DNA from 3 places in the Vibrio lentus genome. Region 3 is predicted to be linked to each of the others. Evidence: predicted binding sites of a transcription regulator. Region 3 holds the regulator's gene; each other region holds the start of a gene.

Region 1 (4,291 bases), on a different contig from region 3:
AAAGTGCAAAGGACTCTCCAGTCATGATGGTATTGAATAAAATTAATTTAACGTGACATGATACCGCGAAAGTACTTTATAAGGATAGAGATCACAGTAAATTTATCCTTTTATCTAATGTTAGCCAGAATATTGTATGCACCGCGAGCAAAGGGGTGACTCCCCCCTTCACTGCCTTATTGCCGCGCCAAACACTTCATCTCAAAAATGAGACAGATTGTGATACCGAGCTAATTACCTCAAAAATTTAGCAATTTCTTTAGTTATTGTTTTTGCAGTTAAAAAATTAGTCGCTACAATCATTAATGAAGCGACTATATGATAAAGAATGTATAGCGCATCTTTTGATGATAATTAAGCAAGGAGTTCTTATGAATAAGACGTTAATCGCAGCTGCAGCCTCAGTATTTATTTTAGCTGGTTGTTCTTCAGAGCCTGAAGAAGCAGCGGTATCAGAAATGGACCAACTAACTAACCAAGTTGCTGAGCTAACCAGCGAAGTAGAAGCACTTAAGAGTGACAAAGCTGCTGCTGAAATGAAAGCTCAAGAAGCATCCGCTGCGGCTATGGCAGCAAAAGAAGAAGCGGATCGTGCTAACGACCGTATCGATAACATTGCTGAGTCTTACACTAAGTAATTGAGATAGAAGCTCAATTAAGCTGTAGATTTCAAAAGACGTATATACATGCAGTAAATTGACAACACCACCTCTTTCGAGGTGGTGTTTTTTATTTAGGGAGAAGAGAAAGAAAGCTTTAAGGCTTTATTCACAACCTATCAAATTAGAACTCAATCACAGGCGATGCGATTTCAACAGGCACACCATTTTGAGCAAAGATAACTGCTTTTGCCTTTGAGTTAGGAAGGTCTGCATCTTCAAGCCACCATTTCAATTCAACAGGGATTTGCAGTAATTTCTTAGAGCCGTCACTTCGCGTCAATGGTTCGTGCGCTTCAACAAACACGCTTCTATCAGGCTCTAAAGACACTTTAATAGGCTCATCGATTATCGTGACTTGTTCACCACGACTAACCTGTTCAAAAAGCCACTCAATATCTTTAGGTTCCATACGAATACACCCGGAGCTGACTCGCAAACCAATCCCAAAGTCTTTATTGGTGCCGTGTATCAGGTAATCACCGGCACCATAAGCAAGTCGCAATGCATACTCACCCAAAGGGTTTTCAGGCCCAGCAGGAACCACTCTTGGTAACTCTATGCCTTTCTCTAAGTACTCTTTGCGGATTGAGTTTGGAGGAGTCCAAGTCGGGTTTGGACGTTTTTGGCTTATCTTTGTGATCATCTCAGGAGTATCACGCCCTACTCGACCAATACCGACAGGGAAGACATGCACCTGATTTTTCTCAGGCTCAAAGTAGTACAACCTCAACTCAGCAAGGTTAATCACAATGCCTTTTCTCGGAGTATCCGGCAGAATTAAACGGCTAGGAATGCTTAACACATAGCCTTCAGCAGGAAGAAAAGGATCGACCCCTTTGTTTGCCGCCATCAAAGAGAGAAAGCCAATATCATATTGCTTTGCAATAATAGCCAACGTTTCACCCGCCGCAACTTCATGTTGCTGGATTCTACCCACGATACGACTTTCTTTTGGCGGCAACTCAAAAGTTGCAGCAGACACCCACGACGAAGTCATCGCGCCGGCAAGCAGAGTTGTTACCAGAGGGAACAAAGTCGTTCTCACAGTAAGCAAGGCGATCTTGCGCAGTTTTGTTTTCATAACGAGCAAAGGCATCAAGTTAGCGCAATACGACATACAATTCCTTGGTTTGTCTTTTATCAAAGTTTAGATTATCGCTGATCAAACGTCTCTACAATGTATTGTTGTCTCTAAACTAATATGCAATAGGTTTATATCTAGAGATTTGTCTGTAGTTAGCTTGCAAATTACCCATACAAAATCGATTGCCTTTAAGCTTTCAACATATTTGGTTATCAATATTAATAAAACTATAATGTTGGATCCATTTTGTGACTAAAGTCTCATGGAGCCTCGTTTTAACTCGCTAATATTGCCTCAACAAAACGAATTCAATTCAACAGAATCGGTAATTGATTAAATCCTGTTCCTATAATTACCGTTTAAACTTTGGAGAACGACCATGGCTACACCTCATATTAATGCTCAAGCTGGTGATTTCGCAGAAACAGTACTTATGCCGGGCGACCCGCTTCGCGCAAAATACATTGCTGAAACATTCCTTGATGACGTGAAGCAAGTTTGTGACGTTCGCAACATGTTTGGTTACACAGGCACTTACAAAGGTAAGAAAGTTTCTGTAATGGGCCACGGTATGGGTATCCCATCATGCTGCATCTACGTACACGAACTTATCGCTGAGTACGGTGTAAAAAACGTTATTCGTGTAGGTAGCTGTGGTGCAGTACGTGACGACGTTAAACTGATGGACGTTGTTATCGGTATGGGTGCTTCTACTGACTCAAAAGTGAACCGTATTCGTTTCAACAACCATGATTTCGCTGCTATCGCTGATTTCGGTCTTCTAGAAGAAGCTGTTAACCAAGCACGTGCACAAGAAGTTCCAGTTAAAGTTGGTAATGTATTCTCTGCAGACCTTTTCTACACTCCAGAAGCTGACCTTTTCGAAAAAATGGAAAAGCTAGGCATCCTTGGTGTTGATATGGAAGCAGCTGGTATCTACGGTGTTGCTGCGGATCTTGGTGCTAAAGCCCTAACTATCCTAACAGTTTCTGACCACATCATCCGTGGCGAGAAACTAAGCTCAGAAGACCGTCAAAAATCTTTCAACGACATGATGAAAGTTGCTCTAGAGACTGCAATCAACATCTAACAGTTTGATAAAAGATACATTGAAAAGCGTTACCTCGCAGCCGAGTTCACTTGGCTGCTCAAATAATCCCGAGGGGGAGATCGTGTCTAACGACAAGCTGCCAAAAGATGCGGATGGTTTGCAACTCAACTTTTGTAAAACATTGGCGTGTGACAACTTTGGCTTGAGCGATGCAAAACGGTATGTTTTGCAACACGCGAACCCTAAGCGTCCAGCGATGGTTTGTCGTGAATGTGGAGCTTTCCCCCCCTTACTTAACAATCGTGAAGTGTTAAGCGAACTTCATCGCCTGCGACAACTTCACAGCGATGGCCTTCCTGCTTGCCGCAATGATGATTGCGATAACTTTGGCCTATCGGTTCATACCCACAAACATCTTTACCATGCCTTCGGTTACAGCGGTGACAGGCAACGTTATCGATGCAAAGACTGCCAATCGACCTTCGTTGATAAGTGGTCTGGATCCAATAAAAAACTTCATTTTCAAGAGAACCTCATGGGCTTATTGTTCATGGGTTATTCCGTACGTGAAATCTGCAGAAAATTAGAGATCAACCCAAAGACTTTCTATGACCATGTTGACCATATCGCCAGCCGATGCCGTCGCAAATTAGCGATGATCGACGCTCGATGGGTTAATCATGCTAAGGACTATCAATTCGCTTCCCATTATCAGCGCTTACAACCACAAAGTAACAACGGTGTGGTCTGGATAGCGACAGGCGAAGCGCATTCTGGATATATCCTTTGCCAACACGTAAATTACTCACAAAATGAAGAGCCATCAGGGAATGTAGATCACAACCCTTATGATGATGTCGCGCGCTTTGTATCCAAAGAGCACTCTTCAGAGGCAAACCTTGAGCTTCCTCAACCGTCAGACAAACTAAAAGAGCGTATTGAACAGCAATACCAAGTGATTCTGGCGAGAGGTAACGTTGAAGATCCTATGGGTAACCTCACAACGTTTAGCTACCCGTCTAAAGGGGCACTCATTCGACCGCCTTACACTTCTTACGCACACTTCTTACATGTTTTGGATATGTGTGATGAGAATAAGCATGTCGCTATTTATATGCCACAAGATCCATTACTAAGATCTGCCGCCCTAAGCGTTTGCTTGCCGCGCATACAGAGTCAAAATATTGACCTTATGTATGTAGAGGAAGATCCTAGCTGGCAAGACGATCAAAGTTTTGAAAAGATCGACATTGTGCACATGAGTTGGTGGCGCGATCGCTGGGCTATCGCAAACCAAGGCGATCAACAAAAAGGCATTTGTTATCTAACGGGTAACAATCCAGAACCAAAACAGTGGTTTAACACTGCATCTATTCAACAGACTAAATTCTATCAACAACGCTTCCAAGTTCTGTTTGATAGCTTCATTAATGAACCAAGACGTAAACTTCGTCCTGGCGGCATTCTTCCGTTACTCGACATATTCAGGGCTTG
Region 2 (4,291 bases), on a different contig from region 3:
GTCAGCTAGACATAGGTAAGGGTCACCGCCGTCTAGTAGGCTATCAAACGTTGCACGTAGAAGGCCGGGTTGACCTGGAGAGAACTCATCGCCAGTCAATAAATCCAGAGAAGCTTTCAGTAGTGGGTCTGCATTGTAGTAGTCGTATGGGTTGTAACCCTGAGCTTTCAATGCAACAACACCGTCAACGTCTAGGCCGAAGATGTAGATGTTTTCATCACCAACTTCTTCACGAATCTCAACGTTTGCACCATCCATCGTACCGATAGTTAGAGCGCCGTTTAGAGCCATCTTCATGTTGCCCGTACCCGATGCTTCTTTACCAGCCAGTGAGATTTGCTGAGAAACGTCTGCTGCAGGGATGATGATTTCAGCCATGCTTACACGGTAGTCAGGGATAAATACCACTTTCAGCTTGTTACCGATGCGAGGATCGTTGTTGATCTTCTCTGCAATCTTGTTAACCGCGAAGATGATTTCTTTTGCTAGGTGGTAACCCGGTGCTGCTTTCGCTGCGAAGAAACATACGCGTGGCTCACACTCGAAACCAGGTTCATTAAGAATGCGGTGGTACAGAGACAGAATGTGTAGCAAATCTAGGTGTTGACGCTTGTATTCGTGTAGACGCTTGATTTGTACGTCGAAGATAGCGTTAGTATCTAGTTCGATACCCATGTTTTCTTGAACCCAATCAGCAAGACGCTGTTTGTTTTCTTTCTTAACAGCCATGAATTCTTTTTGGAATTTCGCGTCTGTTGCAAACTTAGCGATGCCTTCAAGCTGCTCAAGTTTTGCTGGCCACTCAGTGCCGATCTTACCAGTGATTAGCGTAGATAGACCTGGGTTACAGAACTTCAACCAACGACGTGGCGTGATGCCGTTCGTTACGTTAGTCAGTTTACCTGGGAAGATTTCGTTGAACTCAGGGAACAAGTCTTTCTTAACCAGTTGAGAGTGAAGTGCAGCTACACCGTTTACTTTGTAAGAACCAATCACACATAGGTTTGCCATGCGAACCATACGGTGGAAACCTTCTTGGATGATAGAAAGCTTCGCTTGCTTCTCACCGTCACCAGGCCACATCTTGCGAACTTCTTGCATGAAGCGGTGGTTGATTTCAAAAATGATTTCCATGTGACGCGGAAGAAGACGGTTGATCAAAGATTCAGACCAAGTCTCTAGCGCTTCTGGAAGTAGCGTGTGGTTCGTGTATGCGAACGTATGAGCACTGATTTCCCATGCTTGCTCCCAAGATAGACCTTTCTCGTCAATTAGGATGCGCATTAGCTCAGGAATCGCGATCGTTGGGTGCGTATCGTTAAGCTGAATCGTTTCTTGTTTAGGCAGATCTTCTAGAGAGAAACCTGCTGCTTCGTGACGACGTAGAATATCGCGAACAGACGCTGCTGAGTGGAAGTACTGCTGCATTAGGCGCAGTGTCTTACCTTTCTCGTGGTTGTCGTTCGGGTAAAGTACTTTAGTGATGTTACCTGCATCGATTAGCGAGTGTTGCGCTTCGAAGTAATCACCGTTGTTGAAGCTTGCTAGTGAGAATGGTGCAATTGCCTGACATTCCCAAAGACGCAGCGGGTAAACCGTGTTTGACTCGTAACCTACGATAGGTAGATCCCAAGGCATTGCTTTTACTTCCATACCTGGAACCCAAGTACGAACTTCTTTACCGTCGATGTATTCAACTTCTACATGACCGTAAAAACCAATGTGTTGTGCTAGTTCTGGACGAGCCACTTCCCATGGGTAACCTTCAACACCGCGCCACGCGTCTGGTGCTTCTTGTTGGCGACCGTCTTGGAAAGACTGTTTGAATAGACCGTATTCGTAGTGAAGACCGTAACCTACTGTTGGGTATTCTTGAGCGGCACAAGAATCCATGAAACAAGCAGCAAGACGACCAAGACCACCATTACCGAGTGATGGGTCGCGCTCTTCTTCTAGAAGGTCTGTTAGGTTTTGACCTAGCTCTTCCATTGCATGAGTGATCTCTTCGTATAGACCCATGCTGATTAGGTTGTTACCTGTAAGGCGACCAATCAAAAACTCTAATGAAAGGTAGTTAACGCTTTTCGCGTTTTTAATTTTTTCATCATTTTCAGTTTCTAGCAGGTCGAATGTTGTGAGTTCTGCTAATGCGCGACCCATTGCTAGGTACCATGCGCGGCTATCCGCGTTTTCAATCGTTGTTGCGTAGGTTGCAGATAAATGCTTCTTAACGCTTTCTTGGAACGACACTTTATCGAAAGTTTTTTGCTGAGTTGGTTTCATTTCAGAAATCTCGCTTTTAATAGTTCTAATTCATCTGTGACATATCGTGCATGGTCACCATTAACTAAACATCCTCCCGCCCGTACGACTAACTAGGAGTAGATGATAGGGCGTAGGGGGCGTACCGACATAGGGTTAGTGATCTGACTCTCATGTTCTGAATGAGAACAAAAACTTGGAGTGACTGGGATCACAAGCTCCCGTTCGATAACTTAACTTCAAATGATGTGACTTTTATTTAACCCAATTGAAGTCATTGCCAAATCTGAGTTTCAGATCACGAAAATATTTTCCGCCTCTCATCTTTTGCAGAGAAACATGTGTAGGTAAGGACAAAGTCACATTCACAAACCACCCCGCAAAGTGAGCAAAGTCACAAATAAAGGGCGTAGAACACTAAAAACATGCAGGAGTGCAAGGTTTCTGAGGAGGATCATAGTCGGTAACGTTTTGCTTCACGTAATATGAGTAAAGACTTAAGTAATCAGGCTAATATCATTGGACTGTACTCAACGATAGATTGAGATATTCCAGAACATAGCCACGGAATAGGTGTAAAACTTCGACATGTGGATCCCTTCGAAACTGACTCGTCCCGGCCGCTTACACAATGCAATCCTGCGACCTAGAGTTCTCGATCTGCTTCAGAATGCAGATTGCTACAAGCTCGTATTGTTCCGCTCTCCTGCGGGGTATGGCAAGACCACTATGGCTGCGCAATGGCTGGTAGATAAACCCAATGTGGGTTGGTACAGCATTGACGATAGTGACAATGATGCCTTTCGCTATATCAACTACTTACTTCAATCTCTTAACAAAGCGACTCAAAATGCCTGTCCTAATGCCCAAAAATTGGCAGAAAAGCGACAGTTCTCATCACTGCATTCTTTGTTAAGCGAAGTATTCGCCGAGATGTCTGAATTCCACCAAGAATGTTTCCTTGTGCTGGATGACTACCACTTAGTTAATAACGATGACATTCACGAGGCGATGCGCTTTTTCCTCAAGCACATGCCCGACAATCTAACGCTTGTTGTGACTAGCCGTGGGACACCACCACTTGGCACCGCAAACCTCCGCGTTCGTGATTTGATGATTGAAATTGGCAACGACTCTCTGGCTTTTGATACAGAAGAGACGACGCGCTTCTTCAATCAACGTGTCGCCGATGGCGTAGATGACACAACCGCTGGCAGTATCTGTACTTATGTTGAGGGGTGGCCTTCGGCGTTACAGCTTATTGCCCTTCAAGCTCAACATCAAAAACGCACGCTGGCACAGTCTGCTGAATCTTTCTCTCACTTTAACCATGCCCACCTTTGGGATTACTTGGTTGAAGAAGTATTCGACCTGCTAGACAAAGAAACCCGACAATTCTTGATGCAGTGTTCAGTGCTTGATCATTTCAATGACGAATTAGTCTGCGCGCTTACACAACGTGAAGACGCGCTGGGTATGATCGAATCACTCAACCGATTTGGCTTATTCATCTACCCTCTTGAAGGCGAGAAGAACTGGTACCGATTCCACAATCTGTTCGGTGAATTTCTTGCCCACGAACGCCAAGCTCGAATTCCACAACAAGAAGCCGAGTTGCACAGAAGTGCCGCTAAAGCATGGATCAAACAGAAAACGCCTCATCAAGCACTGCGACATGCACAACGTGCTGAAGATCCAGAACTGATCATTCAAATCCTGACGGAACACGGTTGGCCGATGTTCAACCAGGGTGAGTTATCTTCGTTAGAGATGGCGATCAAACAGCTAACCACGGATCAGCTATACAGTGAGCCGAAGCTATCGATGCTGCGCGCTTGGCTGGCACAAAGTCAGCATCGCTATGATCAAGTGGGCACTCTTTTAGAAGAAGCGGAAACGCAGTATCAAGCTCGAAACATCGAACTGGATACTCAGCAACAAGGTCAATACAACGCCCTGCGTGCGCAAGTTGCTATTAACAGCAATGAGCCAGAGAAAGCATTGGAATTAGCTGAGCTTTCGTTGAGTC
Region 3 (4,291 bases):
CAAAGCAATAAGCCCATCTTCATCTTATTCCATGGATTAGAGGGGAGCTTTGAGAGCCCTTACGCCAATGGACTGATGAATGCGTTTGCTAAGGATGGTTGGTTGTCCGTGATGATGCACTTCAGAGGTTGCAGCGGAAAGCCGAATCGCTTAGCTCGTGCTTACCATTCTGGAGAGGTCGAAGATGCGCGCTTCTTTTTAAGGCATCTGCATTCAAGGTTTCCCAATAACCCTAAGGTTGCGGTTGGGATCTCGCTAGGCGGCAACATGTTGGCTAATTATCTCGCCGACTATGCTGATGATCCGTTAATCTCAGCGGCGACGATTGTTTCAGCCCCCTTTGACCTTGCTTGTTGTTCAAGTCGTATTGAACAAGGCTTCTCCAAACTCTATAAAAAGTACCTGCTCAACTCTTTGAAATCGAATGCATTGAAGAAACATAAGCTGCTGCAAGAGAAGATTGGCATCTCAGCAGAAAGCATCAAGAAGATCGATAAGCTGTATGAGTTTGATGAGCGAATCACTGCGCCTCTGCACGGCTTCAAGAATGCACAAGATTACTATGCTCAATGCTCTGCTTTGCCGAAGTTAAATCGGATTAAGCTACCGACTCAGATCATTCATGCGAAAGATGACCCTTTCATGACCGATGATGTGATTCCAAAATTCGTTCTACCTGACAACATCGATTATCGTCTGTTTCAAAAAGGCGGCCATGTGGGGTTCATTACTGGTAGCACGCTCAAACCAAGGTTTTGGTTAGAAGAAGCATTACCCGCCTACTATGAAAGTATTCAAGATTCGGCATAATGGCCGAGCCTTTTAAGGGCTGAGTGATAGGCGTCGCTAGACACACTAATCAACACATCAATAAACCTATTTATGAACATATCCATGAACATAAAAGAGAGAAGTATTTATGATCATCCCATGGCAAGACATCGCACCAGAAACGCTAGAAAACCTCATTAAAGAATTCGTGCTGCGTGAAGGCACAGACTACGGTGACGTAGAGGTTTCACTGCAAAACAAGATTGACCAAGTGAAACATCAATTAGCCTCAAAGGAAGTCAGTATCGTGTTTTCTGAGCTGCATGAAACCGTTGATATTCAAGTCACAAAACGCTTCTAAGCTGCGCTCATAAAGGAGCCGTGTTATAGTGGTAAACGATTGCTAACAAGTAAGTTACTCAAAAGACAAGGGTTGTCATGTCCGCTAAACATCCAATTATTGCGGTGACGGGTTCATCTGGAGCCGGCACCACCACTACCTCAGAAGCCTTCCGTAAAATGTTCAATATGATGGACGTGAAGGCAGCTTGGGTTGAAGGGGATAGTTTCCATCGCTTCACTCGACCAGAGATGGATGTCGAGATCCGTAAGGCGCGCGAGCAAGGTAAGCACATCAGCTACTTTGGTCCACAGGCTAACGATTTTGGCGCATTAGAAGAGTTCTTCCGTCAATACGGAAATGAAGGCACGGGTAAAGTCCGTAGCTATCTACATACCTTCGATGAAGCCGTTCCTTACAACCAAATGCCCGGCACCTTTACGCCATGGCAAGAGATCCCTGAAAACTCGGATGTGATGTTCTACGAAGGCCTTCATGGTGGCGTAGTCGATGGCGACATTAACGTCTCGCAACACGTCGATCTGCTTATCGGCATGGTACCTATCGTAAACTTGGAGTGGATCCAGAAATTCGTTCGTGACACACGCGATCGTGGGCACTCTCGCGAAGCGGTGATGGATTCTATTGTTCGTTCAATGGATGATTACCTTAACTACATTACCCCGCAGTTTTCGCGCACTCATATCAACTTTCAGCGTGTCCCTACCGTAGATACATCGAATCCACTGAACGCCAAAGGGATTCCAAGTTTAGACGAAAGCTTCGTAGTTATACGTTTGCGCGGCATCAAAAACGTCGATTTCCCTTACCTTTTGGCTATGATTGATGGCTCATTTATGTCACGTCATAACACGCTCGTGGTGCCAGGAGGCAAGATGAGTTTTGCTATGGAGCTCATTGTAAGGCCAATTCTACAACAACTAATCGAAACCGGAAAAATAGGTTAACAAAACGACATTCTGGTTGATTACTTTTCATACCGTGATCATGTGCACAATTTTGCGTAAAAAATCGTAGCTTGGTCACGATTAAAATCAAGAAATAGTACCTGAAAAAGGATACTATTCTTAAACGAAACACAAGATAGCTTGCAGCACTCAACGAGTGCTCTTATCCTAACTGAGTCAATTCAGGCTTAGCTAAAATACGGAAAGCGGCAAGCATACCCTGCAGAGGAAGTGAGATATTATGGTTCTAGGTAAACCTCAAACCGATCCAACATTAGAGTGGTTCCTTTCACACTGTCATATTCATAAGTACCCTTCAAAAAGTACTTTGATTCATGCTGGTGAAAAGGCAGAAACCTTGTACTACATCGTTAAAGGTTCTGTGGCTGTTCTTATCAAAGACGAAGAAGGTAAGGAAATGATTCTTTCTTACCTAAACCAAGGCGACTTCATCGGTGAACTTGGACTTTTCGAAGAAGACCAAGAGCGTACTGCGTGGGTTCGTGCTAAATCTCCTTGTGAAGTAGCTGAAATTTCTTTCAAGAAATTCCGTCAACTTATCCAAGTGAACCCAGATATCCTGATGCGCCTTTCAGCGCAAATGGCAAACCGTCTACAAGTAACTAGCCAAAAAGTTGGTGACTTAGCGTTCCTTGACGTTACCGGTCGTATCGCTCAAACGCTACTTAACCTAGCGAAACAGCCAGATGCAATGACTCACCCTGACGGCATGCAAATCAAGATCACTCGTCAAGAGATTGGCCAGATCGTTGGTTGTTCTCGTGAGACCGTAGGTCGTATCTTGAAGATGCTTGAAGAGCAGAACCTAATTTCTGCACACGGTAAGACTATCGTGGTATACGGCACTCGTTAATCTCGATTAATTGAGCCAAAAATTTGAAAGCCACCAAATGCAAATTTGGTGGCTTTTTTGTTTTCTAAAGATCTAGAGAGCAGATGCGAGATGCGAGATGCGAATGGGACACTTACAACTTCCAAACGTAAACACTCTCGAAGCGGAGCGTACCCGCATCTCTAGGGCAAAGCCCGTGCTCGTATCTTTCTTTAACCGTTGGTGCTTTCAAAGATTTTGTCAGCTGATGCCGCGACAAATCCGGTATAAAGCTCACCATTGGCCATCGCATAACGCTTAGCGAACTCATAGAAGCCACCAGGAATCATCTCATTGCCTTCAACAAATGAAACTGGGACTTTATCTGCCATTGTTGATGATTGCTCTAATAAGACCTCTGGAGAGCCTTTCACCTCGCCGCCAGATGCATTGATCGTGAATCCTGATTCGCTCAGGTAATCATTTACTGCCTGAACTTCATCAAAAGTGTCGAGTTGATTAACGCTCACCGTAAAGTGGTTTGCACCGTAACCATGAGCCGCTAGCCAAGAAGCGTATTCACTCTCTTTTGCTAGCACTTGGAAATCTGCGAAGCTCAAATCCCAAAGACGACCACCAAACAAGAATTCATGACCTTGAAGCTTACTTGCGTCCACTTGCTCAACCAACTTAGCAACGATCTGTTGTAAGCCACTTGAACACTCTTCTACCTTCAACTCACTAATGAACACTTTTGGTTGGTTTGGATCTGGGTGCTCGTAGTGCTTAGCCACTAGCTTCTTGCTCTCAAATAAGTAATCGCCACACGCCTTGTAACCTAACTCAAGGAAAGGTTTAGCCAATGTTTCAATACCTAGCGGTGCAACATTGAAAGTACGCAGTGCAATGTGATCATTAATCAGCGCTTCGTCTTCTTTCAGCAAGTGATGCACTTTCTCTGCCGATGGACAAAGCCTGTGAATGTAATCGTCCCATAGTGATTTAAAGAGTAGATCGGGCGTCATGGTGACTCCTTGTCAGAGGTTCTAGCAAGCTAGTAATTTGGATTAGAAAGGGAGAGGCTGGACATAGAGTCAGCAGCCATCAGCCTGTGACATACTTGTTCTATTATTATCTACCGCCCAATCGAGGTGTCGGACGTGGGTGAAAAGAGGAAGCGATAACACCGCTTCCTTATTACACAATCAATGAATCTGTTACTCATGAACCTAGAGCTCATAAGCTTATGATTCATCAAGTTAAAGCTTAAAAGCCAAAACTACAGCTCAATACCTGGGCTAAACGTAGCTGGCAGTTGAGTTTCACCACCTTCCATTGAAGCCATAGGGTAAGCACAGTAGTCAGCCGCGTAGTAAGCAC

What was found. The regulator CRP, encoded in region 3, controls carbon source genes, mostly activating them, when cyclic AMP is high. The targets are predictions, from matches to a motif close to TGTGANNNNNNTCACA.
Region 1: a site for CRP is predicted at 1,994-2,009, ahead of deoD (purine-nucleoside phosphorylase). Genes of this name have one in related genera too.
Region 2: a site for CRP is predicted at 2,463-2,478, ahead of QWZ07_RS04200 (glycogen/starch/alpha-glucan phosphorylase). Genes of this name have one in related genera too.

The regions. Positions count from the first base shown of each region.
Region 1 covers NZ_JAUFQE010000001.1:998,258-1,002,548, forward strand. The annotation lists gene QWZ07_RS04120 (DEAD/DEAH box helicase) at 1-9, opposite strand, end outside; gene QWZ07_RS04125 (Lpp/OprI family alanine-zipper lipoprotein) at 372-638, shown strand; gene QWZ07_RS04130 (L,D-transpeptidase family protein) at 784-1,779, opposite strand; gene deoD (purine-nucleoside phosphorylase) at 2,126-2,836, shown strand; gene QWZ07_RS04140 (IS1 family transposase) at 2,919-4,291, shown strand, end outside.
Region 2 covers NZ_JAUFQE010000001.1:1,017,695-1,021,985, forward strand. The annotation lists gene QWZ07_RS04200 (glycogen/starch/alpha-glucan phosphorylase) at 1-2,283, opposite strand, end outside; gene malT (HTH-type transcriptional regulator MalT) at 2,851-4,291, shown strand, end outside.
Region 3 covers NZ_JAUFQE010000002.1:2,738,709-2,742,999, forward strand. The annotation lists gene QWZ07_RS20830 (hydrolase) at 1-810, shown strand, start outside; gene QWZ07_RS20835 (YheU family protein) at 920-1,132, shown strand; gene QWZ07_RS20840 (phosphoribulokinase) at 1,210-2,079, shown strand; gene crp (cAMP-activated global transcriptional regulator CRP) at 2,321-2,953, shown strand; gene QWZ07_RS20850 (DUF1338 domain-containing protein) at 3,145-3,936, opposite strand; gene astD (succinylglutamate-semialdehyde dehydrogenase) at 4,191-4,291, opposite strand, start outside.